2 regions of the Trinickia sp. NRRL B-1857 genome follow, and region 1 is predicted to be linked to the other one. Evidence: predicted binding sites of a transcription regulator. Region 1 holds the regulator's gene; the other holds the start of a gene.
What was found. The regulator FNR, encoded in region 1, switches genes on or off when oxygen is low (the NO sensors DNR and NnrR bind a similar motif). The targets are predictions, from matches to a motif close to TTGATNNNNATCAA.
Positions count from the first base shown of each region.

Region 1 (3,412 bases):
GACCTGCACGTCGTGGACGGCGAATTGACGCACCCGAAGACGCCGCTCGTGCCGGGGCACGAGGTGGTCGGGATCGTGGCGGGGCTCGGCGAAGGGGTGACGCAGTTCGCTTTGGGCGAACGCGTCGGCGTACCTTGGCTCGCGCATTCGTGCGGCCATTGTCCGTTTTGCGCGCGCGGCAAGGAAAATCTCTGCGATGCACCGGGCTTCACCGGCTATACGATCGACGGCGGCTACGCCGAGCGAACGGTCGCCGACAGCCGATATTGCTTTCGCCTGCCGGCGCGTTATTCGGACATCGAGGCCGCGCCGCTGCTCTGTGCGGGGTTGATCGGATATCGAACGCTGTCGATGGCGGGCGATGCCGAGCGCATCGGCATTTACGGATTCGGCGCCGCGGCGCACATCGTGGCGCAGGTAGCGCGTCATCAGGGCCGCGAGGTCTATGCGTTCACGCGCCGGGGCGATACCGCGGCGCAGGCGCTCGCGCTCAAGTTAGGCGCGAATTGGGCCGGCGCGAGCGACGAGGCCGCGCCTCGCCCGCTCGATGCGGCGCTGATCTTCGCGCCGGTCGGCGCGCTCGTGCCCACGGCGTTGCGCGCCGTGGTCAAGGGTGGGGTGGTGGTCTGCGGCGGGATATATATGAGCGATATCCCGTCGTTCCCTTACGACATGCTCTGGGGCGAGCGCCGTATCGTCTCGGTGGCGAATCTCACGCGCGACGACGGTCACGCATTCATGCGGCTCGCCGATACGATCGCGCTCGACATCGCGACCACGGTCTACCCGCTGGCCGAAGCGAATCGGGCGTTGGCCGACCTGAGAGAAGGACGACTCGCAGGCGCGGCAGTGCTCGCCGTGAGCAACTGATACCATCGCAAGGGCGGGCGGAGATCATACGCGCCCCAACTCGTCGAGATTGACGATACGGATTTGCTTGCCGTGCGATTGCACGAGTCCGTCGCGCTGGAATTTGGAAAACATGCGGCTCACCGTCTCGAGTTTCATACCGAGGAAGTTGCCCATTTCCTCGCGCGTCATCCGGAGATTGAATTCGGCCGCCGAATACCCGCGCGCTTTCATGCGGCTCGACATGTTCAGGAGGAACGCGGCAACGCGTTGCTCGGCGCTCATCGTGCCGAGCAGCATCATGAGCGACGATTCGCGGACGATTTCGCCGCTCATCATGCGCAGAACCTGCTGTTGAAGACGTTTGGACTCGGCGCACATCGACTCGAGCAGCGCGTAGGGAATGATGCATACGCTGCTGTCTTCGATGGCGATGGCGTCGCTGCTATGGTGTTCGGTGCACACGCCGTCGAGCCCAAGGACTTCGCCCGCCAAATGAAAGCCCGTCACCTGCTCGCGGCCGTCGCGATGCATGACGACGGTCTTGAACGATCCGGAGCGGATCGCGTAGATGCTTTGGAAGGTATCGTTTGCGCGATACAGCGCGTCGCCGCGCTTGATGATGCGCGTTGCGCTGACGATCGAATCGAAGCGCGTCAGCTCCTGTGCGCTCAGCGTCTGCGGCATGCACGCGGAGCGCATCGAGCAGCTCGCGCAATGCTGCGCGGTGCGGCGTTCGACTCCCTTGGGGGGCGCGCAAGCCGAGGCGGATTCTCTTGGCGCCGTCGCGACATCGGCGGCGAAGGTTGCTTCGTTGAACATACGACCTCCTCAAAAGGGCGGCGCGAGCGCAAAGCAGCGCGAGAAGTCCATCTCTTGATTGGCAGTATCGGAGGTCGGGCGCTATAAAGAAATCGGCGGCGTATGAAACTGCGGTAAGTGTTGTGGAAGCTTTGTAAGGGTTGTCCTACATCAACGCGTGGTAAATGTAATAAGCCCGACGAATGGACCGTTGATCGCCGTCAAGTCCGATGTTCCGTAGCGGACGCAGACTGTATGCCGTAAGCATAAAAACCATGGGCGATAGGCCCAGGAGGAATAACTTATGTACAAACGGATCCTGGCTGCCGTGGACGGCAGTCGTGGCGCGCGTCTCGCCCTCGATGAAGCCATCAAGATCTCCAAGGCGTCGGGTGCGGAAATCGTCGCCGTGTTCGTGGTCGAACACGCACCGCAGCTTGTCGACGTCGGTGCGGTTTATATGCCCGAGCAAGGCGCCGATACGGTGCAAGTCGATGCGGCGACCGCGGCGCTCGACGAAGCGCGCGAGTTGTTGCGCGAGCATGGCGTGAGCGGCGTCGCGCGCGCGCTCGACGCCTACGGCGACGGTATCGCCCAGGTGCTCGCACGCGCGGCGGACGAGTGCGAAGCGGACCTCATCGTCATGGGCACGCACGGCCGGCAGGGCATGCGTCGCGTGCTGCTCGGCAGCGTGGCCGAGGCGCTGCTACGCAAAGCGCATATACCCGTATTGCTCGTAAGGCATACGCCCGATAAGCAGGCCGACGAGCAAGCCGATACCCTCTAATCGTTGCGCGATAGGGCCGAGTGCCATCAAACCGGACTCGGCTCGAGACGAAATCCGCATGGCAACGATAACGAAACTGCGCCGGCCGATCGTGAGATGGGCCGGCGCAGTTCGTTTAAGTTTAGGTGCGGGCGCTTCGCATCGAATCGTGCGAAGTTTATCGAGCCGGTGCGGGAGCGACTTCTGCCGTGGCGTCGTGCGCCGGAACCAATAGCACAGGGCGCGACGAGATGCGTAGGAAGCGCTCGGCCACGCTACCGAGTATGAGACGGCGAAATCCGCGGCGGCCATGCGTTCCCATGACGACGAGATCGGCGCCCGTTTCGACGGCGACACGCAAGATGCTGTGCGCGATATCGTCTCCGAGTGCGCTTGTTTCGACGACTTTGGGGGTGCCGGTCACGCCTTCGCGTTCCATCTTCGCGAGGGCCTCCTTGTTCACGCGCGAGCCTTCCTCGAACAACGCGTCGCGCACGATCGACGGATCGTAGCCGGGTGCGTCGGCGCCGACGAGCGGCACGTCGACAACGTAAAGCGGGAACACTTCCGCGTTGAATTCACGTGCCAGGCGCAGGGCCGAATCGAATGCGCGCGCGGACGTTTCACTGCCGTCGATCGGCGCGAGAATGCGTTTATACATGTCGGTGCCTCGTCGTTTAATAAGAAGTAACGCCTTTATGATCGGCGGCAACGCACTGGCGTGTGCTGATCCAAATCAAGCGAGCCGCGTGCGCTCGCCCACGAGCGACCAGGCCGCGCGCGCGGCGATCCAAGCTTCGTTCGTCGGCTCGACGACGACCTTGACGCGGCTGGTCGGGCGCGAGATGACGTGCGCATTCGCGCGATTGGCCTCATCGTCGAGTTCGATCCCGAAGAGTCCGAGCGCGCCGCATATGCGCGCCCGAATCGGGGCGCTATGCTCGCCGATGCCGGCCGTGAAGACGAGCATGTCCAAGCCGCCGAGGGCGGCAGCGA
Region 1 is NZ_JBFLUK010000001.1:327,184-330,595, forward strand. Features, by position in the region: gene AB1286_RS01530 (zinc-dependent alcohol dehydrogenase family protein) at 1-870, shown strand, start outside; gene fnr (fumarate/nitrate reduction transcriptional regulator Fnr) at 895-1,671, opposite strand; gene AB1286_RS01540 (universal stress protein) at 1,955-2,437, shown strand; gene AB1286_RS01545 (universal stress protein) at 2,595-3,077, opposite strand; gene AB1286_RS01550 (acetate/propionate family kinase) at 3,153-3,412, opposite strand, start outside.

Region 2 (3,412 bases), 2.2 Mb from region 1:
TCGTTTTCGCGGGCGATGGGACGCCGGCAGCTATCATCGATTCGGTGCTCGATTACGACCCGAAGTCGGGCCGGACGTCGACGCAATCGGCCGATCGGGTGATCGCATTCGTGCGCGAGCACGGCCTACAAGTGCAATGGGTGCTGGAAACGCATGCGCATGCCGATCATTTGTCGGCCGCGCAGTATCTGAAGGCTCGGTTGGGCGGCACGATCGGGATCGGCGAGCAGATCCGTACCGTTCAGCACAAGTTCAAAGACGTGTTCAATTTGGGATCGGACGTGGCCGAAGACGGCGCGCAGTTCGATCACCTTTTCGCCGACGACGAGATTTTTTCGATCGGCACCCTCGAGGCGCGCGCGATCCACGTGCCGGGGCATACGCCGGCCGATATGGCCTATCAGGTGGGCGACGCCGTATTCGTCGGCGACACGTTGTTCATGCCCGATGTCGGCTCGGCGCGTTGCGATTTTCCCGGGGGCGATGCGCACCTGCTCTATCGCTCGGTGCAAAAGCTGCTATCGCTGCCTGCGCGCACGCGCTTGTTCATGTGTCACGACTACCCGCCCGCCTCGCGCGAGCCGCGCTGCGAAACCAGCGTCGAGGAAGAGCGTCGCGGGAACGTCCATTTGCATGAGGGCGTGTCGGAGAACGAGTTCGTCGATATGCGACTCGCGCGCGACCGCACGCTGTCGATGCCGGTGCTTATTTTGCCTGCCGTGCAGGTCAATATTCGAGCGGGCGACATGCCTCCCCCCGAATCGAACGGCGTTCGCTATCTGAAGATTCCGCTCAACGCGCTTTGATCGGTTTCACACTTCGCACTGGATACTTCGCCCGCATTATTTGCGGGCGAGGCGCACGAGCGGCCGTTCGTTGGCAGTGAGGCCGATCAGTCGCGATAGCTTGCTTTGCTCGGCCGCGATATCGGCCAACGTGAATTTGTCCAGCACCTCGAAATAAGCCCGCAGCGCGCTGCCGAGCACGCCGCGCAGGCCGCAGGCAGCCGTGATGACGCATGCGTTGCCTTCCGTGTCGAAGCACTCGACCATCCGGAAATCCGGCTCCATCGTGCGCACCACGTCGCCCACCGTGATGCGCGACGCCGGCCGCCCGAGTTTCAATCCCCCTGTCCTGCCGCGCGTCGTGCTCAAGTAACCGGCTCGCCCCAGCGCGTGCACGATCTTGACGAGATGCCCGCGCGCGATGCCGAGGGCTTCGGAAATCTCGCCGATCGTGACGAGCTCGTCCGAACGAACGGCCGCGTACATCAGCACGCGCAAACTGTAATCGGTGAAGTCCGTGAGTCGCATAGCGCACCTATAAAGTCGATCGATTGTATATCTTTTAGGCGTGCCGATGCCCTGCCCGCACCGTCGCAGCGCGCGCTCGCGTACGAATCAGATCGAAAGATTGCTGACATACATCAAGTTTCCGATGCTCGCCGGTTCGATAATGATCGAGGGTCGGCAAGAGACACGGTACGTCCACGAGAACGAATATGTCAGCAAATCCGCAGCGCGGCTGCGAAATCCCGGACGGTGGCGAGCACACCGGCGATGCACGCTCGGCCGATATCGAACTATCGGAGGCGTTGATTCGCCGCTTCGACAACGCGGGACCGCGCTACACCTCTTACCCCACCGCCGATCGCTTCTCGGCCGAGTTCGACGAAGCTGCCTATCGCGGTCACCTCGCGCAGCGCGCACAAGCCGTCACGAAGCCGCCGCTCTCGGTATACGTGCATCTGCCGTTTTGCGAGTCGCTTTGCTACTTTTGCGCCTGCAACAAGATCATTACGCGCGATCACAGCCGCTCGGTCGAATATCTCGACTATCTGCTGCGCGAGATTGCGATGGTCGCGCCCGAGATGGGAAGCGCGCGGCATGTCTCGCAGTTGCATCTGGGCGGCGGTACGCCGACGTTTTTCACGATCGACGAACTCGGCCGGCTAACGGACACATTGCGTCGTCACTTCGATTTCGCCGCGAACGCCGAACTCGGCGTCGAGATCGATCCGCGCACCGTCACGGCCGATACGTTGTCGCAGTTGGCCTCGCTCGGCTTCAATCGAACGAGTTTCGGCGTACAGGATTTCGATCCGGCCGTGCAACAAGCCGTCAATCGCATTCAGCCGCTCCCCATGGTCGAACGCGCGTTGAAAGCCAGCCGCGATGCCGGCTTCGAATCGATCAACGTCGATCTTATCTACGGGCTGCCGCGGCAATCGGTCGCAAGCTTCGATCGCACGCTCGACGAAGTCGTGCGGCTCGCCCCCGACCGCATCGCCCTTTACAACTACGCGCATCTGCCGAGCCGCTTCAAGGCCCAACGGCTGATCGACGCGAGCGAGTTGCCGCTTGCCGAGGACCGCCTGCGCATCTTTATGCGAGCGACGCATCGTCTACTCGACGCGGGCTACGTCTATATCGGCCTCGATCACTTTGCAAAGCCGGACGACGAATTGAGCCGTGCGCTCAGAGCGGGCAGCTTGCACCGGAATTTCCAGGGCTATACGACGAAAGCCGAATGCGACCTCGTGGGTTTCGGCGTATCGGCGATCGGCAAAATCGGCCGCAGCTATTGTCAATCGACGCGATCGGTGAAGACCTATTACGAACGCTTGGACGAGGGCAAGCTGCCGGTGGAGCGCGGTTTGACCTTGTCGGCCGACGATCTCCTCAGACGCGAAGTCGTCATGACGTTGATGTGCAGCGTGCCGTTGGAATACCGCGCGATCGAGGCGCGCCACGGCATCGACTTCGCACGCTACTTCGAAGGCGAGCTGAAGGCGCTTGCACCGCTTGCCGAAGCCGGACTCGTGCAATTGAGCGACGACGCGATTCGGATCTTGCCGAAGGGGCGCTTATTCGTACGCGCCGTCGCGATGACGTTCGACAAATACCTCGGACGGCCTAGCGCGGCTTCGTATTCGAAATTGATTTAGACCGACGGAGTGCAGATGCAAAAAGCGAAAATTCGCGTTCAGGACTTTCTTGCTCGGATGCCGCTTTTCAACGAGCTATCCGCGGTTGAGCTCGATCGCATCGCGCAGGGTACGACGCAGCAACCGGTCGCGCGAAAGGAGACGGTCTTCAATTGCGGCGACCCTTGCACGGGCCTGCACGCCGTCGTCTACGGACAGATCAAACTCAGTGTCATTTCGCCGCTCGGCGAGGAGAAAGTCGTTCGGCTCGTTGGGCCCGGCGACAGCTTCGGCGAGGCGCTCATGTTTCTGGGTAAGCCGTATTTTGTTTCGGGGCAAGCGCTCGCCGATTCGCTGCTGCTGCATGTCAGCAAAACGGCGATCGTCGACGAATTGCGCGACCAGCCCGACTTCGCCTGCAAAATGCTCGCGGGCATGAGCGCTCGGCTGCATGCGCTTATGCGCGACGTCGAAGCGTATTCGCTT
Region 2 is NZ_JBFLUK010000001.1:2,517,174-2,520,585, reverse strand. Features, by position in the region: gene AB1286_RS11220 (MBL fold metallo-hydrolase) at 1-806, shown strand, start outside; gene AB1286_RS11215 (Rrf2 family transcriptional regulator) at 843-1,313, opposite strand; gene hemN (oxygen-independent coproporphyrinogen III oxidase) at 1,502-2,947, shown strand; gene AB1286_RS11205 (Crp/Fnr family transcriptional regulator) at 2,963-3,412, shown strand, end outside.
Region 2: the regulator FNR is predicted to act here: its motif matches at 1,417-1,430, upstream of hemN (oxygen-independent coproporphyrinogen III oxidase).